DNA from 3 places in the Collinsella sp. BM28 genome. Region 1 is predicted to be linked to each of the others. Evidence: predicted binding sites of a transcription regulator. Region 1 holds the regulator's gene; each other region holds the start of a gene.
What was found. The regulator NrdR, encoded in region 1, represses ribonucleotide reductase genes. The targets are predictions, from matches to a motif close to AAACACNATATATNGTGTTT.

Region 1 (10,691 bases):
GCAAGCCGAGCAAGAGGAGAACGTCAAGGAAACTCAGGCGAAGGTCGATGAGCTCAACGCGCAGCGCGCTGAGGCCGCGTCGGTCGTGAGCTCGCTCGACGCAAAACTCCAGGAAGAGCTTGCCGCCGAGGCGGCCGCAAACGCTGCCCTCCAACAGGGGCTTAACGCGAGCCAGGGCGACCAGATCGATGACGTCCAGAACGTCGATACGCCCTCCAACAACAATACGGACCAGGGTGGCGGAACCAACACCAACAACTCCAACAATACGCCCGCTCCCACACCTTCGCCTGCGCCGACACCGGAGCCCGATCCCGAGCCCAACTATGTTCCGAGCACCGGTAACGCCATCGTCGATCGTGCATGGAGTTGGGTTGGCAAGGCTGAATATGTATGGGGAGGGTGCGCTCCCGGCCAGTTCGACTGCTCCGGCTTTGTGAGCTACTGCCTCACTGGTCAATACCGTCGTCTTGGTACCACCAATACGTTCATGGGCTGGCCGCAGGTGAGCAATCCCCAGCCGGGAGATGTGTGCGTCAATTGGGGTCACACCGGCATTTATATCGGTAACGGACAGATGATCCACGCGGCCACCTATGGCGTCGGCGTCGTCGTCGGCCCTGTCCAGGCTGGTATGATCTACGTTCGCTACTAACATCTCGAACAATGCACGTGGACGGCGGAGGGGGAGTGCTCCTTCCGCCGTCTCTCTATACCGGACATTCGTCATACAACGCGAAAGGATTCATACATGTCATGGGCTCTCATAGCGGACTCCAGCTGTAATCTACGCGCATACCAACCCGCAACGGCGGATTGCGCCTTTGCGTTGGCTCCGCTCAAAATCGTAGTTGCAGGCGAGGAATACGCTGACGATGCCTTCCTCGATGTTGCCACGCTCAACCATCGGGTGGCCGCCGAGCCCTCCGCATCGGGTAGTTCATGTCCGAGTGCAGGGGAGTGGGCGGAATTGTTCCGCTTGGCGGACAATGTTATTGCCATCACCATCTCGGCGAACCTTTCCGGCAGTTTCGAGGCCGCTCAAATGGGTCGCAATCTCGTGATGGATGAATATGCCCGCGACCATGATGGTCAAATCGCTGGGAAGAACATCTTCGTTCTCGACTCAAAGGCTGCCGGAGGAAAGCTCGAGCTTATCGTTCAACTTCTAGATAGGTACCTAACGGATAATCCTGATGCTACATTTGACCAGGCAGTATCGTATGCTGAACAGCTACAGGCAAGCTCTCAGGTGCTCTTTTCGCTGAGCAGTTACGAGAATCTCACGAAAAATGGACGCATGCCCAAAGTCGTCGGAGCCCTCGCCAGCGGTCTTTCCATCCGCATGCTCGGTACTGCGAGTGCTCAGGGGACGATCAAGGTCGTAGCACCAACGCGTGGTGACAAGAAAACGTACCGCAAGATCATCGAAACCATGCGTGCTGATGGGTATCGTGGCGGCATGGTCTATATTGACCATGTTTTCAATGAGGACGGTGCCTCGGCACTCAAGGATGCGATTGTTACCGAGTGGCCTCATGCCGAGGTGTTCGTCTTACCCTGTGGCGGCCTATGTTCGTACTACGCCGAAAAGACCGGCCTGATCATTGGGTACGAATGGGCGCACCGTCTTTGACATCATCAACAGACGAAAGCGAGAACCCCCGCAACGCGCGGGGGTTCTTTATTTAGATCGTCATCTACTTTACATAATATATATTATCGTAATTCTGAATAATGTATCACATACTCAGACCGAGAGACACACCATTACGACCAAACCCGATTAGATCCTGCCAGACTCCTCGAGGTAAGCATAGGCGGACATGGCCGCAATGGCACCGTCAGCCGCCGCGGTGATGACCTGTCGCAAGGACTTGGAACGCATATCGCCAGCGCAGAATAATCCGGGAGTCTTCGTTGCCATTGATTCATCGGTAACGACGCCACCGTCTGAACCAAGGTCAACATAGGGAGCTACGATTTGGGTAGCCGGATCATGGCCGACGGCGACAAATATGCCAACCGAGCCTTCGTCGAACATCTCGGCGTGCGTCTCTCCCGTGGCATTGTCTCTCAATACGATGCGGTTGATAAACGTCGAACCGCTCACTTCGATAATACTAGTTTGGTACCTAATGGTAATGTTGTCACGCGTGAGAAGTCGCTCTACCATGCCCCGTGGAGCCCGGAACACATCGCGTCTCACGACAAGTTCAACGTGCTCGGCGATATTGGAGAGATACATTGCCTCCTCAACAGCGGAATTGCCGCCACCGATGATAAAGACGTGCTTTCCGCGATAGAACATTCCATCACAGGTGGCGCAATACGATACTCCCCTTCCGCGGAACTCATCCTCACCTACGAAGCCTCCAAGTCGGGGCGTAGCTCCGGTCGCCACGATAAGCGCAGGGGCTTCGAGCTGCTCCATATCGGTGTTGACGATGAACATGTCATCTTCGCGGTCGATCGACGAGACCGATCCGTACGTGGACTGAGCACCTGCATGCTCGGCGTGCTCCAGCATCTTCTGGCCAAGTTCGGCCCCCGAGCAACTGCCTAATCCGGGGTAGTTGTCAATGATATCTGAGGTGGCAATCTGTCCGCCAGCCATCCCATGCTCGACAACCAGAACGTCTAGGCTGGCTCGTGCGGCGTAGAGGGCAGCGGAATAGCCTGCGGGACCTCCACCGACGATGATGAGGTCTTTCGTGGAATCCATAGCCGGTACATCCTTTCGGTACGTCGTTTCTTTGCTCTTACCCGATTGCGCCGAGCTCTTGCAGGGCGGGACGTACAATGCTGTTAGCAAGCAACCAGGGAGACGCCCACATGACAACTGAACGCCTCGACAATCTTGGCGATAACGTGCCGCTCAATTCCCGGGGGACGGTATCACCGGCAAGCGAAGCCCCACGGCCCGTTATTACCATTATGCATGCCTCGGTAGGCTCCGGACATCGCGCGGCGGCCATGGCAATCGCACAGGCGGTGGAAAACATGCGGGGTGCACATGGCGTACCCGATGATGTTGAAGTTGATGTCCTCGACGTACTCGATTTTGGGCGCATCAAATTCGACGGTAACAAAACTGCGGCGGCGTTCACGGGCGCCACGAGGCCCATCTACGATGTTACGTGGCGCTATACGCTCACGGGCAGATTGCTCTGGGGCGGTGGATCGGCGTGGTCCAGAATCATGTTCCACTCATTTAACGACTATGTGACTGAGAAGCGACCCCTTGCCGTCATTTGCACACACATCACCGCCGCAAATACCGCCGTTGGAGCCCGCATGATGACAGGTGTGGAGTTTCCCGTCGTCTGCGTCCCCACCGATTACGAGATAGAGGGTTGGTGGCCACACAAGGAAACCGACCTCTTTTGCGTCGCGACCGAGTTCATGGCGGAGACGCTCCGCCCACGAAAGGTTCCCGAGCGATGCATCGAGGTCACGGGCATACCCATCAGACCGGGATTTAGCGAGCCGCGCAATCGCGAGCACGATTGCGAGACGTTCGGGGTGCCAGGCGACAAGACCTTGGTGCTGGTCATGGCAGGCGCCGCCCTACCCCAGCCGTATGTGCGATTCCGGGCGGCCATGGAGGAGACGCTTCCCTACCTGCGCAGCTTCGAGAGTATGCACTTCGTGTTCCTGCCGGGTAAGGACATTGCATACGCGAAGCACCTGCGCTCCGTGTTCGAGGGCATGAAGCTTCCCAACGTCACCGTACTCGATTACGTGGACGACATGGCGGCCCTCATGCGGACCTGCGATCTGGCGATTCTCAAGTCCGGCGGACTTACCGTGACGGAGTGCCTGTGCGCCGAGCTGCCGATGATCTTGCTTGGAAAATCGTATGGGCAGGAGAAGGCGAACACGACGATGCTCACGTCTTTCGGCGCGAGCATGCATGCTACCACCTCACGCGAGCTCATCATGCAGTTGAGGCATCTCCATGATAATTCAGAGGCGCTCCACGGTCTCCTCGTCAACGCTGGCGCACTCCGCCGTCCCGATGCCGCACAGGACATCGTTTGCAGCACGATGCGGCTGGTCGGCGTGCCGTGTGATCGCGAGCAACATTTCGCTGAATTCTACTGGGGTGGAAAACCCGCGCATATACGGTAGAAAGATGCCCTCGCGGACAAATGACCGCGAGGGCATCTTGTATTGACGCATAAAGCCTTCTACGTGCTTACCGCATTTCTACACGAGCAGGAAGTACGCAAGGAACGCGGCGGCGGCGACCCACATGAGCGGACGAATCTTCTTGAGGTTGCCCGTCACGGCAGCAACGACCACGTAGGCGATGAAGCCAAGACCGATGCCGTTGGAAATCGAATAGGTGAACGGGATACCGACGATGATCATGAAGGTCGGGAAGCCCTCGAGGATGTCCGACCAGTCGACCTCGGTGACCTCGCTCATCATCAAAAAGCCGACGTACACGAGGGCGCCACAGGTAGCGGCGGAGCTGATGCAGCTGATAACCGGGGAGAAGAATGCGGCGAGCAGGAAGAGAACGCCTGCCGTCACGGAAGTAAGTCCGGAGCGACCGCCGTCGGCAGCGCCGGAGGCAGACTCAACGAACGTGGTGATGGAAGATGCGCCGAACACGCCACCCGCAGCTGCAGCCACGGAGTCGACGATGAGGATGGGCTTGATGTCCTCAACCTTGCCATCCTCGGTGAGGAACTCGCCCTGCTTGGCAACGGCCATGGCGGTGCCCATGGTGTCGAAGAAGTCGCTCATCATGAGCGAGAAGGCAAAGAGGAGCAAGGCGGGAGTGGTGAGGGCCTTGACGACGCCCATGACGCCATCGGCGTCCGCCATGAACGGGGCGCCGAAGGTGGAGAAATCGAGCGGAGCGACGATGCTCGAGGGAGCAGCGGTCACGCCGAGCGGAATGCCGAGGACGGAAGCGATGACGATGCCCCACAGCAAGGCGCCCTTCACGTTCATGGAAGAGAGGACGACGGTGGCGACGATGGAGATGAGGCCGACGAGGAAGACCGGGTCGGTCACCTTGCCGAGGGCGACCATGGTGGCCTCGTTGGCGACGATGATGCCGCCATCCTTAAGGCCGATCATCGCGATGAAGAGGCCGAGGCCGATAGAGATGCCGTGACGCAGGGACACGGGAATGGCATCCATGATGGCCTCGCGAAGACCGCACAGCACGAGCAGCAAGATGGCGATACCCTCGATGAAGATGATAGCCATGGCAGTCTGCCAACCGAGTCCCATGGCTCCGCAGAGCGTGTACGCGACGATGGAGTTGATGCCCATGCCCGAGGCGCAGGCGAGCGGACGGTTCGCGATGAGGCCCATCGCGATCGTCATGACCGCGGCACCGATGCACGTGGCGGTCACCGCGGCGGCGACGGGAACGCCACCGGCGGAGAGGATGAGCGGGTTCACGACGATGATGTAAGACATCGCCAGGAACGTGGTCAGTCCCGCACGCAGCTCAGTGGCCACGTCGGACTTGCGCTCCCCCAACTTGAAAAACTGGTCCATAGATAATTCCCCCTATACGACTGGAGCGACTATTTCGAACCGCTCGACCCGAAACCGCCGCTACCGCGATCGGTCTCGTCGAGTTCGTCGACCTCTGTAAGGTGCACGACGGGCACCTGCTGGATGACGAGCTGGGCGATACGCTCTCCCCGCTCGATGTGAATGGTCTGCTGGGAATCAAGGTTCACGGCGATGACCTTAAGTTCACCGCGATAGTGGGCATCAATGAGCCCCGGGGTGTTGGCGATAGTGAGACCGCGCTTGAGAGCCATACCGCTCCTGGGCTGAACAAACCCGGCGTACCCATCCGGAATTGAGATGGCAAGGCCAGTGGGGATGAGGACGCGCTCGAAGGGCGCGATGTCGACGCTCTCATTGGCACGCAGGTCCAAGCCCGCATCACCCTCATATGCATAAGCGGGTAACTCAACGGTTGGATCCAGGCGCTTGACGTTCACGTTCAACATGGACATGTAATCACCTCAGCTTATCGAGTTCGGATAGGAACTCATCGATGTCTTGGAAGTCACGATACACGGACGCGAATCGGATGTAGGCGACCTTATCGATCTTCTCGAGGCGCTTGAGGACCATATCGCCAATATCATGGGAGCTGACAGCCGAACGCGCCCCGCCCCTCAGTTCCAGTTCGATGTCATCAATGAGCGCGTTGAGCTGCGTGAGATCGATGTCGCGTTTGGAAGTTGCGCGCATAAGTCCCACGAGCAGCTTATTGCGGTCGAAAGGCTGCGTGGTTCCATCGCTCTTCAGCACCTCGATGGGGTCCTCGCATCGTTCGAATGTGGTGAACCGGTATCCGCACGATCGGCATTCACGACGACGTTTGATGGCGTTCGAGGAATCCTGCATACGCGAATCTATCACACGCGTGTCATCATGGCCGCACTTCGGACACCGCATGGCATCGTCTCCCCTCACATCCGACAACTTCGCTAGGATACCACGCGTTGAGGGCCGTAATGCTAGAAACACAAGATATGGTGAGTTGTAATAGTTCTAGCCTGCAGAGGGAACGACCAACTCCATGCCAGGGTGAAGCGAAGCGCTGGTAAGTCCGTTCCAGTCCCTCATGACCTCGACGGCTTCTTCGATTGCGAGCCCATCCACGGGGTTGTCCTCCGCGATGCTCCACAATGACTCTCCGGCAGAGACCGTTACATTTTTAGACGTCAGCGTGTCGACGAAGGCCGCATGACTCGCATTCCGAGCCTGGAAAACTGTGGACAGGATGGAAGCACACGCTACGATCAAGACCAATGACGCGACGCCGAAGAGGATAAAGCGAGACCGCGATGAAGGTGCCGGACGATCCCGCGCATAGACATCGGGTGCGGCAACTTGGAAGTGACCGGGCTGGATGTGTGAAACAGTCGACACGCCGCCAGAGACGACGCTTAAGGCTGGTGTGGAGGGTCGGTCCAACGTGAGGGCCAGGGATCCGTAGGTAAACGATGTGGAAGTCATATTCGCTCCTCCCGCTCTGCATCTTGTCGCCTTTGGTTATATCGAGCCGTGCGGACAAAACTTCTGGCACAAGAACGAGTGTTCGTGTATTATTATCTTCGAACAGTTGTTCTTGTCAAGAGAAATGCGAACAGATGTTTGTATTGAGAGGAGCGGTTATGGCCCGCAAGATCACGAAGCGTCAGCAGCAGATCTACGACTTCATCCGTTCATATCAAAAGGAGAAGGGCTATCCCCCGAGCGTTCGAGAGATGGCCGCCGCCGTCGGCCTCTCCTCCCCTTCCACCGTTCATGCCCATTTGAGCGCGCTTGAAGATCTCGGGCTCATCAAGCGCGACGCGACAAAGCCGCGCGCCCTCGAGGTGTTCAACTCGGACGGGTCGTCGGTCAAGCTCGATGAGGTCAAGGAAGTCACCACGCGCGGTACGGTTTCACTGCCGCTCGTGGGTCGCGTCGCCGCTGGGCTGCCCATTCTGGCCGAGCAAAACGTCGAGGACACCTTCACCCTTCCCACGGAGATCGCGACCGATTCGTGCTCCTTCATCCTTGAGGTCCACGGTGATTCTATGATCAACGTTGGCATCTACAACGGGGACTACATCGTGGTGCGTGAGCAAAAAAGCGCCATGAACGGGGAAATAGTCGTCGCCATGATCGACGGGGAAGCGACCGTCAAGACGTTCTACAAGGAACGTGGGCGCGTGCGTCTACAGCCGGAAAACGATTCCATGGAACCCATCTACGCCGACAACCCCACCATCTTGGGTAAAGTCGTCGCGCTCATGCGTCGATTCTAGACATCGCATGCGCCATGATGCAGAACGAGCCGTCGCATCATGAGAATAATCGTAGTGCAAGCGTTGGTGAACGCGTGCTTCGACGAGCTTCGCGGTGCCGTCATCATATTTATCCCCTCATACCGTTTAGCCTGCTCTACACGGCGAGTGCGACGTTGGCACGGTCTTGGCAACAAAAAGGCCGTACGTACCCAAATTGGATGCACCGTGAACATATCCCGATATTGGCATGGATGGGAAGGCATTCGTTGATCATCTATGCAACGCACCAAGTGCTGCTGCTGATGGTGTTGGAGACTGTGTTTCAGTGAGATCGACCGTCAAACGATAGCACGATGCTATTCCGTTCGAAATGGCTGTAGACGCGCCGCGATACGTGCGGGAACACGGCAGACCATGCTGACATGATCATCGAAAAAAGCCTCCGAAAGTACCTGCCCCTGCTTGCGGATCGCGGCAATTAAGGCGCCCTCGCGATATGGAATCTCACATGAGACGAGAGCATCAGATGCAGCGGCCTCACGTGCGATTCTCGTTTGCAGGTCCTGCAAACCTTCGCCCGTGAGCGCGGAGAAGAACACCGCATCGGGGAAACGCCTCTTCAACGCTTCGATATGATCGGAATCGAGCAGATCGATCTTGTTGAACACCGTTACCGCGGAACATGCTCCCGCTCCAACCTCTCTAAGAACATGCTCGACCGCATCGATTTGCCGGTGGCGGTCATCATCTGAGATGTCAACGACTTTAAGGATGAGATCGGAGTCGCGAACCTCCGATAAAGTCGATTTGAAAGCCTCAACGAGTCCATGTGGGAGTTTTTGGATAAATCCCACGGTGTCGGTGATCGTAATGGCGCGCCCACCGGGAAGTTCATATGAACGCGTCGTTGGATCGAGCGTCGCGAACAGCTTATCCTGGGCAAGCACATCAGAGCCCGTCAGACGATTCAGCACGGTCGACTTTCCGGCATTCGTGTATCCGGCAAGAGCCACCCGGAAAGCAGGAGAGTTCGCTCGCCACTTTGATTGAACCGCTCGGCGTTTTTCAAGCTCCTTGAGCTCATGGCGAAGCGCGGAGATGCGATTGCGAATCATGCGACGATCGACCTCGAGCTGGGTCTCGCCCTGACCAAAGCGGCTACCGATGCCGCCACGGGTCTGCTCCTTGGCAAGATGGCTCCACATGCCGCGAAGACGTGGGAGCAGATACTGGAGCTGGGCAAGTTGCACTTGCAAGCGTCCCTCACGCGTTCTGGCATGGAGGCCGAAGATGTCGAGGATCAAGGCCGTGCGGTCGATGATCTTGACGGGTTCACCAAGGGCACGTTCCAGATATGATTGCTGAGATGGACTCAAGTCATCGTCGAAGATGACGACATCGGCATCGAGGCGGTTGACGAATCCGCGAAGCTCCTCCACTTTCCCAGATCCGATATACGATTTGGGAATCGGCCGATCGAGCTTTTGGGTCAAGCGCGCGACGACCGTGGCGCCCGCGGTATCCGCAAGACGCTCCAGTTCGTCGAGCGACCTATCGATGGGCCAGGCGTTATCACGCCAATCGACTCCCATGAGGATCGCACGCTCAGGAACAGGAGCCGTGGAGACAGGATCAAAACGGCTCATCCGTGCATTGCCTCCGAGAGAATGAATTCAACGGCACCCGCAAGTCCCCGCTCGTCCATGTCGATCCAACGCATGCGCACATCACGGCGACACCAAGCGAGTTGACGCTTGGCGTACCTGCGTGAACGACGTTTGATAAGATCAATTGCCTCATCCAGAGTGCACGCGCCATCGATGTAATCGATGATTTCCTTATAACCGATCGCTTGACGCGACGTAAGGGATTCGCGCGCCCCCTCCTCCAAAAGCCGCTCAACCTCAGCAAGAAGGCCTTGTTCCATCATAAGATCGACGCGGCGATCGATGCGTTCGTATAAGCGCTCGCGATCCATGGAGAGTGCATATGTGACGTGGGGAAATGCTTCACGGGGGTGCGAAAAGCCAGATGCCTTCTCAGCATAGGAAACTCCCTCGTCCGCCATTTCAAGTGCGCGAATCACGCGCTTGACGTTGTGCGGATGAATCACCGCGGCGCTCTTTGGGTCACGGCGAAACAAAAGAGCGTGGAGGCCCTCGTCTCCCAGCTCCTCATGAAGGGCAAGGTAGGAGGCGCGGCGGTCATCGTCGATCTTTCCTTTGGGAAACTCCATGACGTCGAGAGCCGCCCTCAAATACAGCCCGGTGCCTCCGCAAAAAACCGGAGTGCGTCCGTCCTCCTGAAGCCGTGCTATCTCTGCGCGAGCGTCGCGTTGATACAGCGCAGCGGAATATGATTCACTCGCGCCAACGAGGTCGATGAGGCGGAGGGGAACCAATCGCTCCGATACGGGCGTCTTGGCCGTACCGATATCCATGTTGCGATACACCTGCATGGCATCGGCAGAAAGGACCTCGGTGTGCAGGGCACGAGCAACGCGGTCGGCAACGGCGCTCTTCCCCACCGCCGTGGGCCCGGTGATGGCAATGATGGGGCTCATCGTGGCTCGCTCGTGGACAACCCGGAAAGATACCAGGTGCGTGCCACATCGATGTGAACGTCGAGCACCTTACCGACGAGTTCACGCGGATCGACGCCATCTGGAACGGGGCAGTGAACCGTTTGGTTCCAGGGACTCTTGCCCTGCAAAACGCGATCGTTCTTCTTCGAAGTTCCCTCTATCAACATGGGAACCGTGGTGTCGAGTGCATGCTGGTTATACTCGAACGCGGTACGCTCGACATGCTTGACCAGACGGTCGAAACGCTTCTGGATAACGGACCTCGGCGTGGGATCTACGATCTTCGCGGCGGGGGTACCCTCGCGTTTGGAGTAGAT
Region 2 (10,691 bases), 380 kb from region 1:
CTGCTGCTATTCGGCGCGGCCGCGCAGTTCGGCATCTTCTTCGTGACCATCGTGGCCACGGGCGTGTTCGGCTTCGACATCGCCGACGCCGCCTCCGCGGGCATCATCGCCGCCGCGGACGGCCCCACCTCGATCTTCGTGGCCAACTCGCTCGGTTCGAAGTACATGGGCGCGATCATGGTCGCGGCGTACTCCTACATGGCGCTCGTCCCCATCATCCAGCCCATCGCCATCAAGGCCTGCACCACCAAGAAGGAGCGCGCCATCCGCATGACCTACCGCCCCGGCCAGGTTTCGCAGACGGCCAAGATCCTCTTCCCCGTCACCATCTGCGTGGTCGCCGGCCTCATCGCCCCGGTGTCCCTGCCGCTCGTGGGCTTCCTCATGTTCGGCAACCTCCTGCGCGAGTGCGGCGTGCTCAACTCGCTTTCCGCCTCCGCCCAAAACGAGCTCGTGAACCTCATCTCCATCCTTTTGGGCCTGTGCGTCTCCGTGAAGATGGAGTACAGCGAGTTCCTGCAATTCGACACGCTCATCATCATGGGCCTCGGCCTCATCGGCTTCATCATGGACTCCGTGGGCGGCGTCATGTTCGCCAAGCTCCTGAACCTGTTCCGCAAGGAGAAGATCAACCCCATGGTGGGCGCCGCGGGCATCTCCGCGTTCCCCATGGCCTCGCGCGTGGTGCAAAAGCTCGCCACTGAGGAGGATCCCGGCAACTTCATCCTCATGCAGGCCGCTGCCGCCAACGTCGCCGGTCAGATCGCCTCGGTCGTCGCCGGCGGTCTCGTCCTCGGCCTTTTGCTCTAGAAAGGGATGCTGGTAATGACCAATCTCGTCGCATCGCTCGGACTTTCCACCGACCTGTCCCTCGCCATCCAGATCCTCATCTTAGGCTGGGGCGGCATCTTCATCGTCATGTTCGTCATCTACGTGATCTCGCTCGCCCTCGCCCGACTCTTCCCGCCGTCGAAGGAGGCCTAGCATGACCCGCAAGATCCGCTTCATGGAGACCGTCCTGCGCGACGGCCAGCAAAGTCAGATCGCCACGCGCATGCCCATCGAGGACATGCTCCCCATCCTGGAAACCCTCGACGAGTGCGGCTTCGAGTCGCTCGAGGTCTGGGGCGGTGCCACCTTCGACAGCTGTCTACGCTATCTCAACGAAGATCCCTGGGAGCGCCTGCGCACCATCCGCGCCCACGTCAAGAACACCAAGCTCCAGATGCTGCTGCGCGGCCAAAACCTGCTCGGCTACCGCAACTACGCCGACGACGTGGTCGAGGCCCTGGTCAAGAAGTCGGTGGAGAACGGCATCGACGTCATCCGCATCTTCGACGCGCTGAACGACACCCGTAACCTCCAGACCTCCATCCGCGCCGCCAAGGAGGCGGGCGGCGAGGTCCAGGCCGCCATCTCCTACACCACCAGCGACGTGCACACCGTGCGCTACTTCGTGAGCCTCGCCAACGAGATGGCCCGCGCCGGCGCCGACTCCATTTGCATCAAGGACATGGCCGGCGTCCTCACGCCCGACGTCGCCTTCGAGCTCGTGAGCGAGATCAAGGCCTCCTGCGACCTGCCGCTGCAGGTGCACACGCACGGCACCGCCGGCATCGCCCAGATGACCTACCTCAAGGCCGTCGAGGCGGGCGCCGACATCATCGACACCTGCTCCTCCCCCTTCGCGGAGGGCACGAGCCAGCCCGCCACCGAGTCCATGGCCATCGCGCTGGAGGCCCTCGGCTACAAGACCGGCCTGGACATCGAGAAGCTCGAGGCCGTGGCAGCGCACTTCCTGCCCATCCGCAACCGCTTTTTGGACGAGGGTGGCCTGAACCCCAAGGTCATGGCCGTCGAGCCCAAGGCGCTGCTGTACAAGGTCCCCGGCGGCATGCTCTCCAATCTGCTTGCCAACCTGAAGGACATGCATGTGGAGGACAAGTACGCCGAGGTGCTCGCCGAGGTCCCGCGCGTCCGCGCCGACCTGGGCTACCCGCCGCTCGTGACCCCGCTGTCCCAGATGGTGGGCTCCCAGGCGCTCATGAACGTCATCTCCGGCGAGCGCTACAAAGTCGTTCCCGCCGAGATCAAGGACTACGTGCGCGGTCAATACGGCCGTCCGCCCGTGACCATCTCAGAGAAGATCCGCCGCCAGATCATCGGCGACGACGAGGTCATCACCTGCCGCCCGGCCGACCTGATCGAACCCGCGATGCCGCGCCTGCGCGAGGAGATCTCGCAGTACGCCCGCTCGGAGGAGGATGTGTTGTCCTACGCCCTGTTCCCCGAGCAGGCACGCGACTTCCTCGGCCGCCGCGAGGACCCGTTCTACGACGTCCCCGTGCAGGAGGTCAACGTTTCCATCGACGTGGCATAGGGGGCTCCGGACAGTCAGGCCGGCTCCCGGCCCGACGTCAAGCTCCCGGCCCGATATCCTGCTCGGCCGCCACCATGAACGCACAGCGCCCGCGGCACGCAACGCCGCGGGCGCTTTTTGCGGGCCGAGATCGGTTCGGCAAGGACGGCGTGAGCCCGAGGATAGACGGACTGGAAGCGACGTCTCTGACCCCGCAAACTCCCTCATGGAGACCACGCTTGGACACGTGCCTCGTCGCCGTAAACCGCCGAGACGGAGCTGGCCCCTCGTCTTCGACCTTAAGGCACTCGGGCTACTCGCCCATGAGCGAGAGCGGACGAATCGAGACATCCGCCGCATCATAGCCGGCAACCGAACCGTCCCGCTGCGCGACGAGCGCGCGGCCATACCCGTCGACTCCCAAAAACGTCCCCTGCGCTCGCTCCTCACCGTCGATGGCATATACGCGCACCCGCTGTCCCACAAAGGCAAGGCAAGCGTTATAAGGTGCCAGAAGGGGTGCCAGAGGACCTTCGGCGCCGCCGCGAACGGGGTCTTCCGCCCATCGGGCAATGTCATATCCCGGAACGCGCGCAACAGGCCTCCCCGACCCGCGGTACGCCGCGGTTTTCCCGTAAGCGGCCTCCCAATCCGAGGCGGCATCCAAGATGCGCTTTCGAACGAGCTCTGCCAGGTCCTCGAGCGACGGAGGCGTCATGCCCGGTGCGAGCTCGTCCAACAAGCCCGTCGGATGCAGCGCGGCAATGCTCCCCGATCGCGTCGATACGACGGGGGCTTCCATGTTCACCCCAATACCGCACACCGCGAAAACGTCCTCGCCCGTTGCGACAAGTTCGGTCAGGATACCAGCGAGCTTGTGATTACCTACCACGATGTCGTTTGGCCATTTGAGTCGAGCACGGGGACATCCCACCTCGCGAAGTGCCCCCAGGGCGCCCAAGGCGCAGGCAACGGGCAGGGCGGGCAGGGCCTCGCCCGGGACTTCGGGACGGATGAGGACGGATAGGTACAAGCCACCCTCGGGCGACGCCCAGTCGTGCGAGCGCTGCCCGCGTCCCGCAGTTTGGACGAGTGCCCTGAGCGCGGCACCATGGGGCGCACCCACGCGGCCGCGCCTCTTCATCTCGGCGTTCGTCGAGGGCACTTCAGAGCGCAGTTCGATCGGTTCTAGACTGTCCATAAGGCCCCGCCATCTTCCTCCCCGCTGACGGCCGGTAGACCTCCCACGGATGCCCGGCCAACTGGTAGCACAACTCGACAAAACTTCGCGAAATCGGGGAGTTTTTCCTAGTTATGCTACCATCCGCACGCCAGCCGGTGTCATCTCCCCAACATGCGGAAGAAACGCTCTTCCCACTGCGCGGCCTCGACGCCGGACTCGGCACATACGCCACGACGGGCAAGCGTGGTGGTCTTGGTGCCGGGCTTCTGCACGCCGCGCATGGTCATGCACAGGTGCTCGGCCTCGATGAGCACGATGGCCCCGGCACAGTCGAGATTGTCCATGAGGGCGTCGGCAATCTGGCCGGTGAGCTGCTCTTGCAGCTGAAGTCGGCGGGCGAACACTTCGACCGTGCGTGCAAGCTTGGAAAGCCCCGCCACGCGCCCATTCGGAATATACCCGATGGTCACCGTGCCGTAAAAGGGCAGCAGATGATGTTCGCACAGGGAGTAGAACGGGATATCGCGCTCTATGACGAGGCCGCTCTCGGTAACGGAAAAGGTCTTAGATAGATGCGCGGCCGCGCTTTGATCCATGCCGCCCGCGAGCTCGGCGTACATGCGTGCAACTCGATCGGGCGTCTCGAGGAGCCCTTCACGCGTCGGGTCCTCGCCAATGCCCTCGAGCAGCAGGCGAACCGCCTCGCACACCTTATCTTGATCGACCATGTTTCACTCACTTTCCGCAGATAATATCGACAATCGTACCACGCGCCGGAAGACACGAGCCGCACCATGCGGCCTCTACACCCAATGCTGTGGGTAGCGCTCCCAATAGCCCGAGTAGGTTGACGCATCGGGCGCGAAGTCGATTTGACAGAGTTTGAATACCACGTCAATGCCCTTGGGCTGCCAGTGCTCTCGATACGAATAGCGATATGTCATGCCACAGTGCTCCATCACGCGACCAGATGCCGGGTTGAGCTCATCGTGCGTCGCCGTGACGAATGGATAGCCCGCTCGGCGAGCCTCACCGAGCATCGCTCGCACCGCCTCGGTCGCGAAACCTTGGCCCTGCGCATCGCGAGCCAGGGCGTACCCCATATCATATGCGTCGCCCTCAGCGTCGATGCTCACGAAGCCGAGCAACTCGCCCGCCTCTACGCGGCCGCGCTTGCGGCAAATCGCGCAATGCATGTCGAGCGGCAGCCCATCCGAGCGGCGTTCGTCCGCGTCGGCCGCGCGATACCATCGCAGGTAATTCTCCTCAAGATAGCTCGCCGTATCTGCCACACTCCCGTGCACGGCGTACGGCAAGAAACGATTCACCTGCGCATCGCTCATCATGGGGAACAGCGCCGACGCGTCCGCCTCGGTAAAGCGACGCAGCACGAGCCTATCTGTCTCCAACGTTCGCATCGTCTCCCCTTTCCCGTGCGCCACATGCCGTGGTGACACACATCAAACGCCACCGACTGCCGCGATGCCGTGACCACCGCGCGGCCCATCCCGTCCTCGCCGACCGCGCCTACATCGAATGCGCTGCGTACACCTCGGCGTCCCTCCACAGACGCACAGCGTCCGCGGGGGCCTCCCCCGCAGCGAGCGCGGCGAGCGTGGCGGGCATGTCGATGATGCGCTGGTTGGACGAACCGCGAAAACGCAGCGTGATGTCGTGCAGGTCTTGGACGAAGGGGCCATCCACCAGCACGTCGATGCAGGCAAGCAAGCGGTCGGTGAACTCCGTATGGTGTCGCCCACCCGCCACGAGCTCGCGGTCCCATGTGTCGCCTGTAAAGCACCAGATGGTCTTGCCGCAGCTGCGCGGGAACTCCTTGCGAACGCGCTCCACGAACTCGACCAGGCCCTCTTGGTTCTCGGGCTCCATGGGCTCGCCGCCCAACAGCGTCAGCCCGTCCACGTAATCGGGGCGCAGGCTCCCGATGATCTCGTCGGCCACCTCGGCCGTGAAGGGCTTGCCCGCGGCGAAGTTCCACGCCACCTCGTTAAAGCAATTCTTACACCCACGGCGGCACCCGCTCACAAACAGCGTCGTGCGCACTCCCTCGCCATTGGCGATATCAAAGTGCTTGATCTCCGCGTAGTTCATCCGATTCCCCTACAGATGCAGCACGCGATCGCGGATCTCCTCCGTGCGGCCCTGGTTCCAGAACTGCGTGCCGATGTAGCCGCAGGTGCGGCGGGCGACATTCAGCGTCTCCTGGTTGCGATTGCCGCAATGCGGGCACTCCCACACCAGCTTGCCGTCGTCCTCGACGATCTTGATCTCGCCGTCGTAGCCGCACTCCTGGCAGTAGTCGCTCTTGGTGTTGAGCTCCGCGTACATGATGTTGTCGTAGATGTACTGCATGACGCGGATGACCGCCTTGAGGTTGTCCTGCATGTTGGGCACCTCGACGTAGGAGATGGCGCCGCCCGGGGACAGGCGCTGGAACTGGCTCTCGAACTTGAGCTTGTCGAAGGCGTCGATCTCCTCCGAGACATGGACGTGGTAGCTGTTGGTGATGTAGCCCTTGTCCGTCACGCCGGGGATGATGCCGAAGCGGCGCTGCAGGCACTTGGAGAACTTGTAGGTGGTCGACTCCAGCGGGGTGCCGTAGATGGAGTAGTCGATGTCCTCCGCGGCCTTCCACTCGTTGCACTTGTCGTTCATGCGCTGCATGACCGCCATGGCGAACGGCGTGCCCTTCTCATCGGTGTGGCTGGCGCCCGTCATGAACTTCACGCACTCGTACAGGCCGGCATAGCCGAGGCTGATGGTCGAGTAGCCGCCAAAAAGCAGCTTGTCGATCTTCTCGCCCTTGTCCAGGCGCGCCAGAGCACCGTACTGCCACAAAATGGGCGCGGCGTCGGACAGGGTGCCCAGAAGGCGCTCATGGCGGCAGCGCAGGGCGCGATGACACAGCTCCAGACGCTCATCGAAGATTTCCCAGAACTTGTCCATGTCGCCCTGCGAGGAGAGCGCGACGTCGGGCAGGTTGATGGTCACGACGCCCTGGTTGAAGCGACCATAGTACTTGGGCTTGCCGGGCTCGTAGTTCTTGGCGCGGGCCACGTTGTCATACCCGTTGCCGGAGCGATCGGGCGTGAGGAAGCTGCGGCAGCCCATGCAGGTGTAGCAATCGCCGTTGCCCTCGGTCTCACCCTTTGAGAGCTTGAACTCGCGCATCTTCTTCTCGGAGATGTAATCGGGCACCATGCGCTTGGCGGTGCACTTGGCCGCGAGCTGGGTCAGGTAGAAGTACTCGGAGCCCTCGCGGACGTTATCCTCCTCGAGGACGTAGATGAGCTTGGGGAACGCGGGGGTGACCCACACGCCCGCCTCGTTCTTCACGCCCTCGTAGCGCTGGCGCAGGGTCTCCTCGATGATCATGGCAAGATCGCGCTTCTCGGCCTCGCTGCGGGCCTCATTGAGGTACATGAACACCGTCACAAAGGGCGCCTGGCCGTTGGTGGTCATGAGGGTGACGACCTGATACTGGATGGTCTGCACGCCACGGCGGATCTCATCGCGCAGGCGGGTCTCCACGACCTCGGACACCTTCTCCTCGGGGGCATCCACGCCAAGCTCGACGAGCTCCGCCTCGACCTGACGACGGATCTTCTGACGGCTGACCTCGACGAACGGTGCGAGGTGCGTGAGCGAGATGGACTGGCCGCCATACTGACAGGAGGCGACCTGGGCGATGATCTGCGTGGCGATATTGCAGGCGGTGGAGAAGCTGTGGGGGCGCTCAATGAGCGTGCCGGAAATGACCGTGCCGTTCTGCAGCATGTCCTCAAGGTTCACGAGGTCGCAGTTATGCATATGCTGGGCGAAGTAATCGGAGTCGTGGAAGTGGATGATGCCCTCGTTGTGGGCCTCAACGACCTCGGCGGGAAGCAGGACGCGCTGCGTGAGGTCCTTGGAAACCTCACCGGCCATGTAATCGCGCTGCACCGAATTGACGGTCGGGTTCTTGTTGGAGTTCTCCTGCTTGACTTCCTCGTTGTTGCACTCGATGAGTGACAGGATCTTGTCGTCGGTGGTGTTCTTCTGGCGCTTGAGGCCCTGCACGTAACGGTAGATGATGTAACGACGGGCGACTTCGAAGCGATCAAGGGCCATAAGCTCATCCTCGACCATGTCCTGGATCTCCTCGACGGAGACCGTGTGGCCGGCCTCTTCGCAGCGGTCGGCGACGTTTTCCGCGGCGTAGCGAACCTGACGATCGGTGAGGCGCTCACTGCTCTTGACCTCACTGTTGGCGCCGTTGATGGCGTTGATGATCTTCTGGAGGTCAAACGTGACCTCGGAACCGCTGCGCTTGATGATCTTCATGTGACTCCTCCGCGACCCAAGCTTGCTCGTGACTTCGTTACGGGATAGGAAAGCCCCGGCCCCACGCATTTGCATATGGCAGCGGGGTCGAGGCTCATCATTGCCTTTCACAAGTATGATACGGCATTTTGCCATCAATATCTGGTGACATCCGTAAACGGAATCACTATATGTTGTGTTTTAGCAGGTCAGAAGCAATGTGCTAATTTTTCCTCTCATTCAAGGTTGCAAATTGACCCGAATTGCTAGGAGAGAGCCCACCGTCCCCCACCTGCATGGATGACAAAATGCTCGCGGGAGCCGCAACCGAGGTGTCCACAAGTTCTCCGCCAGTCGCCGACAAGTGGAACAAGAGACCCTCACCATAACCGCAGGAAGCCTATATGTTGTGATTGGGCTTCGCGCACTCGGAACGCGGAGGAACGAAAGAAAAAATGGACACCCCGTGGGGTGCCCAGCATGATCATATGGAGGCGAAGCCCGGATTCGAACCGGGGGTAAAGGCTTTGCAGGCCTCTGCCTTACCACTTGGCCACTTCGCCTTATATGCAAAGGGCCGATTGAAATCGGCCCTGGCGCATATAATGGAGCGGACAACGGGGCTCGAACCCGCGACCCCAACCTTGGCAAGGTTGTGCTCTACCAACTGAGCCATGTCCGCTTATGGTGGGCGATACAAGATTTGAACTTGTGACCCCTACCGTGTCAAGGTAGTGCTCTCCCCCTGAGCTAATCGCCCAACTCAGGTGCGCATCAGCGCGGGGATTAATATAGCCCAGATACGAGCGTTCGGTCAACAACTTTTTCCATCTTTTTTAAAATTGTTTGAAACAGCAGTCTAATCTCGGGTTTTACGCAGATTACCGCGCACCGATCTCGAGGAGGATGCCTGCGACTCACGCAAGCCAACGAGCCCTGCGGCAAGAACTCGTCGCCGCGGCACCGGTGCGGACTTGTCGCGGCGTGCCCGTGAGGACAGGCGGTCGCTGTCTGGACGACCCCAAGGATCACCCCAGCAGCGTAAACAATCATGAAAAATGACTTGCACATTATCGTCTGATTGCGTATAGTACTTTCTCGCAAGCGGACATGGCTCAGTTGGTAGAGCACAACCTTGCCAAGGTTGGGGTCGCGGGTTCGAGCCCCGTTGTCCGCTCCATCGTTTGTAAAGAGCCGATTGAAGAATCGGCTCTATTCATTCGGCGGCTTGGCCAAGTGGTAAGGCAGAGGCCTGCAAAGCCTTTACCCCCGGTTCGAATCCGGGAGCCGCCTCCATATGATTTGATTGAGGGCATCCTTTGGGGTGCCCTTTTCCGTACCAGACCATGCTCGTCAAGAGGGGTCATTGCCCAGGCGCCAAAACAAAACCAGTGGCAACGAATGCGATCCCCGCCCCGCCGCAGGAGCATCAAGCGATCATCTTGATAAGGCGCACCTGCGTGCCAGGCGCGTCGACGCGACGGCGCACGTCGACGCTATCGACCAACATGCGCATGAGTCGGATGCCGCGACCGCGCTCTCGACTCCCTGGAGGTTCCTCGCCGTCCGCGATCTCGAATCCGCACCCGCAATCACGCACCTCGATCACCACGCGGTCGGTGTAGGCGATCACCGTCATGGTGCTCCCCTTGCCGCCGCAGGCATGATCGTAGGCATTCGACAGCGCTTCGCCCGCCGCCAAAGCGGTGTCGAAGCAGTCATCGCGCGACAGCGGCAGGCCACCCAGCAACTCAGCGATGCGGTGCCGGTACATGCCCAGGTTCTCGACGCCGGGTCGAATGGCGAGCGTTTTGCTCCACAGGGGCGGCGCATCGGGCGCAAGCACCGGAATAGGCGGCTTTTCTGCGGCCGAAACATGCAGGGCGTCCAGCAGGCGGGCGATCTGGAGAAAGCGAACCACCTGGGGAGAGGTGTTCACCAGCGAGAGCAGCCCTTCGCGATCGAATAGCGTCCGCGCGCGCACGAGCAGGAACGCCAGCCCCGTCGAGTCGATGAAACTCACATTCTGGCAGTTCACCAGAATGCGCCGTACCCCGTTTTCGATGAGGGCATCGACCTGCTCACGCAGGCGCGGTACCGAAGCGATATCGATATCGCCCGCCGGGGCGATTACGGCTATGTCATTCCACTCGTTCATGTTGCTATGGTTCCCCGTTCACCGTCCACCGATACCCTCGCACGCAAACGCATCAGACGCCGCGCCGGTCGAACCTCAACGCCACGAGGGCGATATCGTCATCGAGTGCCGAACCCGTAAATGCATCGAGCTCATCCAGAACCTGTGCGCACAGGCCTTCAACGCCCTCAGCAGCGGCACGAAGCAGCACCTCACGCAAACGAGCCTCGCCAAAGAACTCGCCTGCAGCATCGCGGGCCTCGATGGCACCGTCGGTGTACATAAAGAGAATGTCCCCGGGGTTAAACGAGAAGGTACCGTTCTCGTACACCATACTCGAGAAGGCGCCCACCACACCCGACTGGACGCTCAGCAACTCCGCCTCCACGCCATCGGCCTCGTTGGCCTTCACGAGCATGGTGGGGGGATGGCCGGCCGAACAATACGTCGCGCGCCCATGGCGCAGATCGAGCTTTGCGATGAACATGGTCACGAAGGTCTCCACGCGCGAGAAACTCATGAGCATGCGGTTGAGCGACCGCGCCATACGCGCCGGGCTCGCCCCCTCCCAGGCATATGCGGTGAGTGCCGTCTTGACGAGCGCGGACATCGACGCAGCCTCCACGCCCTTTCCCGACACATCGCCCAAAATCATCACGGCGCGATCGTCGGGCAGGCGGATGAGGGTGTAG
Region 3 (10,691 bases), 840 kb from region 1:
CGATCACCCGCTCCATGACGGCGTCGTCCTCCACGGGCAGGCGTCCGAGCGAAAGGCTCGCGAGGTTGCAGACCACAAAGTCGCCCGGACGCGCGGTGGTCACCACCACCGTGTCGCCATCCTCCGTGACAACCTCGCGGGAAACCTCCTGGATTGCACTTGTGTTCTGCGCGATCTCGGTGCAGAGATTGGAGCAGTAGATGATGCCCTCATGCGGATTGGGGTTGGCCCGGTTGACCGCATCGCGCATAAACGCGAACGGGGTACCCGTCTCGACGGCACTCTTGAGGATGAGGCGAACCATATCCTTGATGAGAATGGTGCGTTTGGGGATGCGGGGGTCGGCGACGCAGTCACGGTACCGACGCTCCCACTCCTCGCCGTAGCTGTCCTCCAGCGCGTAGCCTTTCACCATCAAGATGTCGTGCGGGCACATGAGGTGCCAATCCTGATCAAGGCTCTCCTCCGCCATGCGCCAGAACAGGTCCGGATAGCATACGGCGGGGAAAACATCATGCGCTTTCATGCGGTCGTCGCCGTTGTTCGTGCGCAGGTTCAAGAACTCGGGCAGGTCGCGGTGCCAGGCGTCGAGGTAGACGGCCACGGCGCCCTGACGCATGCCGAGCTGGTCGACGGCAACGGCGGTGTCGTTGATCACGCGAATCCAGCGGATAACGCCGCCGGCAACACCCTCGAAGCCGCGGATGGATCCACCCGTGGCGCGGACCTTGCCAAGATACATGCCCATGCCGCCACCGTACTTGCTCACCTGGGCAAAGTTGTCGATGCTGCGGTAGATGCCCACCAGGCTGTCGGGCACGGTGTCGATAAAGCAGCTGGAGAGCTGGTGATCGGGCTTGCGGGCGTTGCTCATGGTAGGCGTGGCCATGGTGACCTCGAGCTTGCTGAGCATGTCGTAGAAACGGCGAACCCATTCGAGGCGCGTCTGGGAGTCCTCGTTCATGGCAAGGTGCAGGGCGATGCCAAGGAACATCTCCTGCGGGCTCTCGAGCGGCGTGTGGTCGTGGGCGTGGATCACGTAGCGCTGAATGAGCAAATCGAGGCCGGAGTAGGTGAACAGCTCATCGCGCGCGGGCTCGAGAAACGACGCGGCCCGATCGAGCTCAGCGACCGAATAGGCCGTGAGGATATACGCCCCATACAGGCCCTGGTCGGTGAGATGGCGGATGAGTTGGCCGAACGTGTCGATGCCGAGCGCGCGGCGCGTCGATATGAGCTCACGGCTGAACGCGAACCCGTGCAGGCGCGCCGCGATGAACTCCCAGCGAGGCGCCTCTTGGCTCGTGAGCTCAACCGCGCCACGGACCAAGGCGGCCATACGGTCCGACGCGGTGGCGTCCGCACCGATGAGGGCGCGGTAGCGCGCGGCAAGCATGGCAAGGTCGTAGACGGGGTCATCGAAGTCCCGCTGGATGCGGGAAAGGGCATCGTCCAATCCGGAGGCAAGGTCGGCGTCTCCCGCAGCGACCGCATTCGCCACATCGGAGCGGACGGAACGCCTCTCGGCACGCTCGTGACGGTACAGGATGTAGCTCTTCGCCACGTCGAAGTGTCCCCGCTCCATGAGGGCGCGTTCGACAAGGTCCTGAATCCCCTCGACGGTCGTGACCTGTTCACGCGCCATTGCCGACTCCACATGCGACAGCAGCGCCGCCAGCTCGTCGGCCGAAACCGCAGGGACAGAGGACGCGCCCGCCTTCCCCAGCGCGACCTCCTCGAAAGCACGACGCATCGCCTCGACGATCTTGCGGCCCTCGTAGGCCTCCATACGCCCATCGCGTTTTTTGATGACGTCCGCTGCGTGCACCATGGCATCTCCTTGCGTTCTCGGTGAAAACACTATATATAGACATCTGAGTGATACGTTCTATCAATATGTCGGGTATATAAGCATAGCCTAACTGTTTCTATTTTTGTATCGTATACTAAAACCACTAAGGATCATACGTGCGCCCAACGGGAAGGAAGGAATTCGCCATGACCATCGAAGATCGCCAGGCACTCGTTAAGAAACCGTTGTTCAACCCCAATGGCGACATCGATGTGCGCGACCGCCGCTTGATCGGCGGCAACACCACCAACCTCAACGACTTCAACAACATGAAGTACCCCTGGGTCTCAAGCTGGTACCGCCAGGCGATGAACAACTTTTGGATCCCCGAGGAAATCAACCTCACCCAGGACGTTAAAGATTACCCGCGCCTCTCCCCCGCCGAGCGCGCCGCCTATGACAAAATCCTGTCGTTCCTCGTGTTCCTCGACTCCCTTCAGTCGGCGAACCTTCCCAACATCGCCGAGTACATCACGGCCAACGAGGTGAATCTCTGCCTCTCGATCCAGGCGTTCCAGGAGAGCGTGCATTCGCAGAGCTATTCGTACATGCTCGACACCATCTGCGACCCCGCCAAGCGCAATGAGATTCTGTACCAATGGAAGACCGACGAGCACCTGCTCGCGCGCAACACGTTCATCGGCGACCTGTACAACGAGTTCCAAGAGCGCCGCGACGCGCGCACGTTCCTGCGCGTCCTCATGGCGAACTTCATCTTGGAGGGCGTGTATTTCTATTCCGGATTCATGTTCTTCTACAACCTCGCACGCATGGGCAAAATGCCCGGCAGCGCGCAGGAGATCCGCTACATCAACCGCGACGAGAACACGCACCTGTGGTTGTTCCGCAGCATCATCCTCGAGTTGCAAAAGGAGGAGCCGCAGCTGTTTTCCGATGAGAACGTGGCGATGCTGAGAGAAATGCTCGAGGAGGGCGTGCACCAGGAAATCGCCTGGGGCCGTTACGTACTGGGCGATGCGATTCCCGGGCTCACGGGCGATATGGTCGAGGGCTACATCAAGTACCTCGGCAACCTGCGCTGGAGCTCGCTGGGATTTGGCCAGCTATATGAGGGCTATCGCTCCGAGCCCGAGGACATGGCGTGGGTGAGCCAGTACTCCAACGCGAACATGGTAAAGACCGACTTCTTCGAGGCGAAGTCCACCGCATATGCCAAGAGCACCGCGCTGGTGGACGACCTGTAGAGAGATGTGCAAAAAGGGGCTATCCCCATTTGCGTATCGTGCAAAGAGGGCGATGGGAGATGTCCCGCCGCCCTCTTTGCGCTCGCAGCACTCAGTGCCGTGTGTCTGCCGAGATTAACTACTCGTCGAACGACTCCCATTCGTCGGCATCTTTGCCACGGCCGACCTTGAAGGCCGCCGCGAGGGCACCCAGGCCCATCAGCGCAAAGGACGCAAGCGACATCGAGTCGCCCATCTGGGGCAGCGTACCGTCGGGGTTCTTCTTCGAGACCGTGCCCTTACCGTTTGAGGTCCCGTTGCCCGTGCCCGTGCCGGCGATGCCGCTACCGTCGTTACCGCCATCGGTGCTACCAGATCCCGCAGGCTTCCAGTCGGGATCGGTCAGAGTGGAGGCGAGGTCGAGCTTACGGTCGGTCAGCACGCTCTCGTCGTGCGTGAGCGAATACAGCGCGCCATGGGCGAGTTCGGCGAGCTGCGGGATGTTCGGGATCATGTCGGCGGGATTATCGCCCAGGAAGCCTAGGACCGATCCCACATTCGAAGCAACGATACCGATCAGGGTAATGGGGCCGCTGCCCTGGTCTTTCACGCACAGGTCGCCAAGCTTGAACTTCACCTTCTTGAGCAAGGTGGTGAGTGCCTTCAAGTTCTCCTCATTGTTGATGGCACCGCGCAAATAGCTGATGAGCGATCCGTCCGCTGTCGGATTCCCCTCGGAATCGGAACCCGCCAGCCGCATGTTCGCAGTCGCTGCCTCGACCCAGCTGGGACACGTCTCGTCACCGTAGAGATGATCGCCATAGGCGAACTTGATGAGGTCGAACAGGGTCTTGCCGTCATCCGAAACCTGCTCGTTGACCAGCACCTCAATCAAAGAACGCAGGAGGTTCAAGGTATCGCCCCTGCCCTCTTGCAAGAGCTGCGCATCGATATTGGCATACAGCGTTGCCATGAACTTCGCAAACGAGGTAGCGTCGATGTAGTACGACCAGTATCCCGCAGCGGCCATGGGAACCGAAGCAGCAACGCCTTCGATTTCGGCGGCCAACGACGGGTCGGGAGACAGCGCGAGCACCTGCGCGGAACTCGTAACCCCATCCAGCTGCTCGAGAATGATTCGCTGTTGGGCCGCGTCCGACCAGATGCCGAGCGTTCCGTAGCTCTTGAGAAGGAAGCTCAAGTCTCCGAGCACGACGGCAAGCGCCTCGTCCTGGGACTGCGGCAGCATGGTGAGCAGCATGTTGAACAGCGCCGGGTCAAGGCCGTCGGCGGTGCCATCGCCCACATTCAGGCCGCCCAGCAGCCCGGCCAGCGCGGGCTTGACGCCCCCGTTCGCAACCATATCGTCGATCGCCGGCGACACCAGGGCATCGGCGATCATGGTCTTGACCACGTCGACGGTAAGGAGACGTTCCTCGCCATACGCCGTGATATCGGCGATCTTCGTAGTAGCTTTGGTGTCGAAATCGACGTAATCCACCGAACCGAGCGGATGGTTCTCGACGGCAAGGGTCGCCTCGACATTCGCCGTCCCCTCCTCGCGCTTCCAAGAGAGCGTGGCGAAGCGGATGTCACTCGGATAGGTAACGGTCGCGCAGGTCTCGATATCGTAGAGGGTGTTGCCCGCCTCGGTGGTGATACTCGCGATGTCGTTGGCGTGCATGTGGCCGGTAAAGACCGCCGAGACTCCCGCATCGGCGTAACGGCGCTGGCAATCCTCGTAGTTATCGACCAGGTACTCGCCCATGAGCTCGGGCTCCATGGAGAAGTGCGGGATCACACCGTGGTGCTGGGTCACGAACACGATATCCCCGGCCGCGCGGGCCTGCTTGGCCTGGCTCTCCACCCACGCGAGCAGCTTCTCCCCCACCACACCAGACGTGACGTGCTCATCGCGGCCGAGCCCATTCTGGTCGGCGGAATACTTGCCGGAGTCGACCACGATGAGCGTGACGCCCTTGGCGGGGCGCACCACGTAGGAGAGGCTGCCGCCCTGACTGCCGCCCTCATCGAACTTCGCGATCGCGTCGTCGTAGCCGCAATCGGCGTACAGCTCCTTGAACGCGAGCGGGTCGACGAGGTCGGTGTGCTCCGCCTTGCCGCTCGAGAAATCACGGCCGTTGTCGTCGTTATTGATGTCATGGTTGCCGTTGATCACGCAGAACATGGCCTGCTTGCCGGCATTCGCCAGCTGCTTCTTGGCCGCCGCGAGCTTCTCGTGCATGCCCTGATGGCAGACGAGCTCGCCGTCCTTCGTGAGGTCGCCGGAAAGGATCACCAGATCGGGCTGATACGCCACGATCTCGGCGAGGGCCTTATCAACGATGGCGCCTGACTCGCGAAACATCTTGCGGTCGGAGTTCTCGGCGATAGTGAAGTCACCGCAATCCGCGTACAGCTTCTGGGAGAAGTAGTGCACGTCGGAAAGGTGCACGATCTTGATCTGGTTGGGGTAATCCGTGCCAGCCTCGATCGTCTCGGCCGCTGCCTCATACGGATCGGCGGACATCGCGACAGCCGTGGCACCCGCCCCGACCACCGAGAACCGAACGAAATTCCTGCGACTGATTTCCTTTTCCAGCATGCATCGACTCCCATCGACGAAAACGGCAACAAAAGGGCCGCCATGGCGACCACCGCGTTCAGTATGGGAGACATCTGTTAGCTAGCTGCATGCCGTGCCGTCAGCTCAAGGCAAGGTTACGGTAAAGAATGTCAGGTTTTATCCAGGAACGTAAGGCTTTTATTCACGGCGGGTGACCTCGGGCGAGACCTCAAATGAGTGCCTGTCCCCATATTGAGGCAAGGCGGGCGCACCGCTGGATGCGCCCGCCTCTCACCAATCACACCGTGGATGCATTGCCACGCGTGTCGCCCGAGCTACCTGCCCTGGGTGCGGTTGTGCTCGTAGATCTCCACAAGCTTTTGCTGCACGTCGTAGGGCACCTGCTCGTAGCCGGCGGGCTCCATGGTGAAGTCACCGGTGCCGCGCGTGAGCGAGCGCAGACGCGTGGCGTAATCGACGAGCTCCGCATACGGCACGGTCGCGGTGACCACAGTCTCGCCGCGGTCGCTGGAATCCATGCCGGTCACGCGACCGCGGCTGGCGGAAACATCGCCCATGACCGCACCGGCGTAGCTCTCGGGGATCGTCACCTTGATGTTCTCCATGGGCTCGAGCACCACGGGATCGGCATCCTCGCACGCCTTCTTGAGGCCGATGCGCGCGGCGGTGCGGAACGCCATCTCGTTGGAGTCGACCGGGTGGTAGGAACCGTCGTAGCAGGCGACGCGGATGCCGGTGAGCGGATAGCCCGCGATCACACCGTCCTTCATGGTCTCCTGGACGCCCTTGTCCACCGCGGGGATGAGCGCGCGCGGGATGCGACCGCCCACGACCTCGTCCACGAACTCGTACTCGGTGCCGTCGAGCAGCGGCTCCACGCGCAGGTAGCAGTCGCCGAACTGCCCGGCGCCGCCGGTCTGCTTCTTGTGGCGGCCCTGGGCGCTCGCCACACGGCGGATGGTCTCGCGGTACGGGATACGCAGCGGAACGATGTGCGCGGCGACCTTGGTGCGGTCCTCCAAGCGGTTGAGCAGGACGCTCACCTGAGCCTCGCCCACCGCGGAGATAATCGTCTGGGCGGTCTCCTCATCGCGGTCGATGCTCATGGTCGGGTCGGCCTCGCACGCCTTCTCGATGAATGTGAAGAGCTTGTCCTCGTCGGAGCGGTTCTCCGCCTCGATGGCGATGCGGTACTGGGAGTTGGGGAACGCGAACGCCGCCGCCTCGACCTTACCGGTCACGGACAGGGTGTCGCCCGTCTCAGCGCTCAGCTTGGGCACCACGATGATGTCGCCCGCGTAGGCGTGGCCGACCTCGGTCATCTCGCGGCCGCACATCACGTAGAGGTGCGTGAGGCGCTCGCCCTTGCGGGTGCGGGCATTGACGAGCTCCATGCCGGGCTCGATGGTGCCGGTGAGCACCTTGAGGAAGGACAGGCGGCCCTGCTGGGGATCGTTCAGGGTCTTGAAGTCGAAGACGACGGGGCGCTCATCCTCGCTGGAAATCTTGAGGGTGTCGCCGTCGATGAGCGGCATCTCGCCGTAATCGGTGGGCGCGGGGAAGTAGGTCGCGATATCGTCCATGAGGGAGTTGACGCCCTGCTCCTTGATGCAGGAGCCGGCGAACACGGGGACGAACAGGCGCTTGGCGATCGCCTTGGCGAGCAGGCCCTCGACCTCGTCCTGAGTGAGGGACTCGCCCTCGAGGTACTTCTCCATGAGGTCGTCGTCGGCCTCCGCCACGAGCTCGCACAGGGTCTCGTGGGCGGCCTCGGCGCTGTCGCGGAGCTCCTCGGGAATCTCCGATTCGGTCTGCTTGGTGCCATCGCAATGGCGGGCCTTCATGCGCACAAGGTCGATGATGCCGTTGAAGTCATCGCCCGTGCCCCACGGGAGCGTGACGGCGCCCAGGCGCGTGCCAAAGCGCTCGCGGAGCATCTCGAGGCACATGTCGAAATCGGCGTTCTCCTTGTCCACGCGGTTCACGAACACGGCGCGCGCGAGGCGCAGATCCTCGGCCGCGTACCAGAGTTTGACGGTGGTGGGCTGCGGGCCCTCGGCGGCGTCGACCACGAACAGGGCCGTCTCGCACACGCTCATCGCCGCATAGGCGTCGCCGATGAAGTCGGGGTAGCACGGGGCGTCGAGCACGTTGATGCGGGCGTTCTTCCAGTCGATCGGCGCGATGGAGGTCGAGATTGAGAACTCACGCTTGACCTCCTCGGCATCGTAATCGAGCGTGGGCTTGGTGCCGCCGTGACCGCCCAGGCGAGCGGTCTTGCCGGAAAGGTGGAGCATGGCCTCCGCGAGCGAGGTCTTGCCCACCCCGCCTTGGCCTACGAGCACCACGTTCCTCACATTGCCAGTCTTGGGCGCACCCATGGGACACCTCCCTTTCCCAGCGCGCTGCGAGCGCGCCGAAAATGCGTGCGAGGTGCCCTGTGCATCCCCGCACGACAGCCGTATGGCATGAGCCTACCCAGTTTTACACGCGGATATATTGGCCTTTCGACCAGCGTGCACTCAGGCACGGTAAAGGGCTTGACGCGCGATACAAGCTATCGAGAAGCGGTACGGGTGCAAACAGGCCAAGCGCCGGGTAAAACAGATCGCATTCTGAGAGAGCCTGCAGCTACCCCTGCATCAGCGAACGGCGCACCGATGCGAGGACATCGAAACTGTTGGGAGCCACATCAAACGTGGACAGGAAGTGCACGAGCGCAGTGGCTGCGTTGAAGATACCGGCGTCAACCAGGCCTATCGCCGCCATCGCCGCCTGATCCCGCAGCTGGCTGACCGGCGCCACCGGTACGCCCTCGGCGCGGAGCAGGGCCACCGCCTCGTCGCGCGCCGGAGGACGGCCCAGGTGCGCCTCTTGCATGAGCTCGCGCATCTCCGCCTGCGTCTCGCCATAGAAGAACGAGTCGCGCGCCACCATGGCATAGCAGGCAAGGCCGAGCGACGGATCGCCACCCTGCCAGAAGAGGAAGCCCAAGCGGTAGTAACCGCAGGCGATATCGTTGGGATCCACCGCGACGCGCATGCCGTCGAGGATGACGCGGGCCGCATCGGAGTCACGGCCGGCCTCGCGATACGACAGCGCAAGCGTGTGGTATGAGACGAACGACGTGGGCGCCAACCGGACAAGTTCCTCGCCCAAACGAATCGCGTCCTCGTTGTTTCCCTGGTCACGGTATAGGCGGCATAGCAGGGAGCGCGCGTCGAACGCGGTATCGGGAATCTTGCGATACGTCGTCGAAGGATCCTCGTCGAACAGCCCAACTGCGATGCGTGCAATCATGTTCGAGCAGTACAACGGGCGCGCATCGCTCTCTTGCAGTACGTCCGCGGCATCGTAAGCGGCGATGATGTCGGAGACCTCCGCGGTCGCCGATGCCGCGGCGGCATCGCCTTGCGCAGCCTGCTCGTGCACCCTGTCGCAAAGCTCGCGGTACCTGTCGCGCAGGGGATCGTCGCCCACGTCGAAGATATCGAGCTCGGCGACGGTCTTGGCGCGCAGCGGGCCGACCAGGTGCGCAGGGAGCGAACGCTTGTCGTTCGCCATCTTGATATCGCGGTTGGGCAGGCCGGCATCGATGCGCTCGACCGGCACAAGCGAGCCGTCCACGTCCCGCTCCATGTTGATGGCGCGAAGCGAGAGCATCTTGATGAGCTCCTCGACGGACAGCGACGCCTCGAGGATCGCACCCGTCTGGATTGCCGGCACCGTCTCCATGGTGAACAACTGGCGGCTGAATTCGGCCGAGCACACCACCGCTCCGTCGATGTCGCGCTCGTGCGTCGTCACCACCGCGCGAATGACGCCGACGCTGGATCCGAAGGCGATGGCGGCGAGCGCCATGCTCAGGCGGAGCAGGTAGGCCACCTGCATGTCATCGCACGTCAGCGCAGTGCCAGACGCCGGAAAGGCACTCGCTACGGGAACCGTGACATCGATGGAGAACACGCCCGCCGACGCATCGCAGCCGAACAGGTAGTCGAAGCCAAACGGCGCGCGCAGCCCCTCCGCCGCCGCGGCGAAACGAGTGCGCACGTCCCACTCTCCGCCGCGCGCGGCATCTGTACCAAGCAGGCTGCTGTAGTCACTCTTGCGGTCGCTCGCGCGGATCGCGGTGCGGGCCACCTCGGCAAAGGAGCTCAGGGACTGGAGGGCCGCCCGCTCGCACTCATGCTCGCTGATGACCCCCACCATGGGCGAGGATTCCTCACCCAGATAATGCTCCATGAACACAAGGCGATTGAGCGCGCCCTCCACCGCCTGGAGGGTGTCCACCTGCTGTGGGGTCAGCTCGCGCTTGTCGCAGCCCGTCCAAAACAGGCCCGTCGAGCCGAGCCGGCGCAGGTCGATGTCGTGCGCGGCGGCGATTGGGCGCACGCCCTCGGCACCGGCATCCATCAACGTGCGGGAAGCGAAGCGCTCGAAATCACTCGCGCCCTCGCGCCTGCCGCGATACACGATCTCATCGAGCGCATCGGGATACGCGGAGCCGATCATGCCGTCGAGGATGTCGCCAACGGTCAAGAACGAGCTGGCGTCGCCCCGCTCCTTTGACAACACGTGGTACAGCACAAAGCACGCGGCGCCCATCTCATCGATGTCGTATGCCCCCTTGCCATATGCGCCCATATCGTTCATCGATGTGGCAACCGTGAGCTTATAGTCCTGAGGGCGCTGGGTGAATCGTACGACCTTGACCGGCCTACCCTCGGGGCGAACGTAGAAGAACGCGTCGCCCTCGTCGTCCTTGGACATCCCCGCATCGGCGTCGCGCGAGGGGCGCTCGGATAGAGGCTCGTCGCATTCGTAGACAGCGCCCCCGAGGGCAAGCCAGGCGTGGATTTTGACTTTACGTGATGCCACCGGCTCGACTAGGTAGCCCATGCTCTTCTCGGGCTGGGGCCTGATCGATTCGACGATCATGAACACGCGGCCCCGCTCCTGCCCGGGGAGCTCCCTGAGCTGCGTGGTCTTGGCAAACAGGGGAAGTTTGAACAGCTTATCCGACATGGCGACCGCTCCCATTCTCCCGCACGATCGGGCGGGTGTA

Region 2: the regulator NrdR is predicted to act here: its motif matches at 8,045-8,064, upstream of nrdD (anaerobic ribonucleoside-triphosphate reductase).
Region 3: the regulator NrdR is predicted to act here: its motif matches at 1,856-1,875, upstream of ACX9NZ_RS07865 (ribonucleoside-diphosphate reductase subunit alpha).

Annotation. Positions count from the first base shown of each region.
Region 1 is NZ_JBTOLJ010000001.1:960,471-971,161, forward strand. It holds gene ACX9NZ_RS04130 (coiled-coil domain-containing protein) at 1-655, shown strand, start outside; gene ACX9NZ_RS04135 (DegV family protein) at 752-1,636, shown strand; gene ACX9NZ_RS04140 (NAD(P)/FAD-dependent oxidoreductase) at 1,787-2,725, opposite strand; gene ACX9NZ_RS04145 (MGDG synthase family glycosyltransferase) at 2,836-4,134, shown strand; gene ACX9NZ_RS04150 (NCS2 family permease) at 4,213-5,526, opposite strand; gene dut (dUTP diphosphatase) at 5,556-5,999, opposite strand; gene nrdR (transcriptional regulator NrdR) at 6,004-6,447, opposite strand; gene ACX9NZ_RS04165 (LysM peptidoglycan-binding domain-containing protein) at 6,544-7,011, opposite strand; gene lexA (transcriptional repressor LexA) at 7,170-7,808, shown strand; gene ACX9NZ_RS04175 (heparan-alpha-glucosaminide N-acetyltransferase domain-containing protein) at 7,826-8,119, shown strand; gene hflX (GTPase HflX) at 8,147-9,436, opposite strand; gene miaA (tRNA (adenosine(37)-N6)-dimethylallyltransferase MiaA) at 9,433-10,353, opposite strand; gene miaB (tRNA (N6-isopentenyl adenosine(37)-C2)-methylthiotransferase MiaB) at 10,350-10,691, opposite strand, start outside.
Region 2 is NZ_JBTOLJ010000001.1:583,784-594,474, reverse strand. It holds gene ACX9NZ_RS02510 (sodium ion-translocating decarboxylase subunit beta) at 1-810, shown strand, start outside; gene ACX9NZ_RS02505 (OadG-related small transporter subunit) at 826-984, shown strand; gene ACX9NZ_RS02500 (oxaloacetate decarboxylase subunit alpha) at 986-2,380, shown strand; gene ACX9NZ_RS02495 (biotin--[acetyl-CoA-carboxylase] ligase) at 2,673-3,560, opposite strand; gene folE (GTP cyclohydrolase I FolE) at 3,701-4,270, opposite strand; gene ACX9NZ_RS02485 (GNAT family N-acetyltransferase) at 4,346-4,960, opposite strand; gene nrdG (anaerobic ribonucleoside-triphosphate reductase activating protein) at 5,070-5,651, opposite strand; gene nrdD (anaerobic ribonucleoside-triphosphate reductase) at 5,661-7,883, opposite strand; tRNA gene ACX9NZ_RS02470 (tRNA-Cys) at 8,352-8,425, opposite strand; tRNA gene ACX9NZ_RS02465 (tRNA-Gly) at 8,469-8,544, opposite strand; tRNA gene ACX9NZ_RS02460 (tRNA-Val) at 8,548-8,622, opposite strand; tRNA gene ACX9NZ_RS02455 (tRNA-Gly) at 8,967-9,042, shown strand; tRNA gene ACX9NZ_RS02450 (tRNA-Cys) at 9,085-9,158, shown strand; gene ACX9NZ_RS02445 (anti-sigma factor antagonist) at 9,292-10,020, opposite strand; gene ACX9NZ_RS02440 (SpoIIE family protein phosphatase) at 10,073-10,691, opposite strand, start outside.
Region 3 is NZ_JBTOLJ010000001.1:1,796,076-1,806,766, forward strand. It holds gene ACX9NZ_RS07865 (ribonucleoside-diphosphate reductase subunit alpha) at 1-1,831, opposite strand, end outside; gene ACX9NZ_RS07870 (ribonucleotide-diphosphate reductase subunit beta) at 1,999-3,057, shown strand; gene ACX9NZ_RS07875 (metallophosphoesterase family protein) at 3,176-5,641, opposite strand; gene ACX9NZ_RS07880 (elongation factor G) at 5,938-8,004, opposite strand; gene ACX9NZ_RS07885 (tetratricopeptide repeat protein) at 8,255-10,651, opposite strand.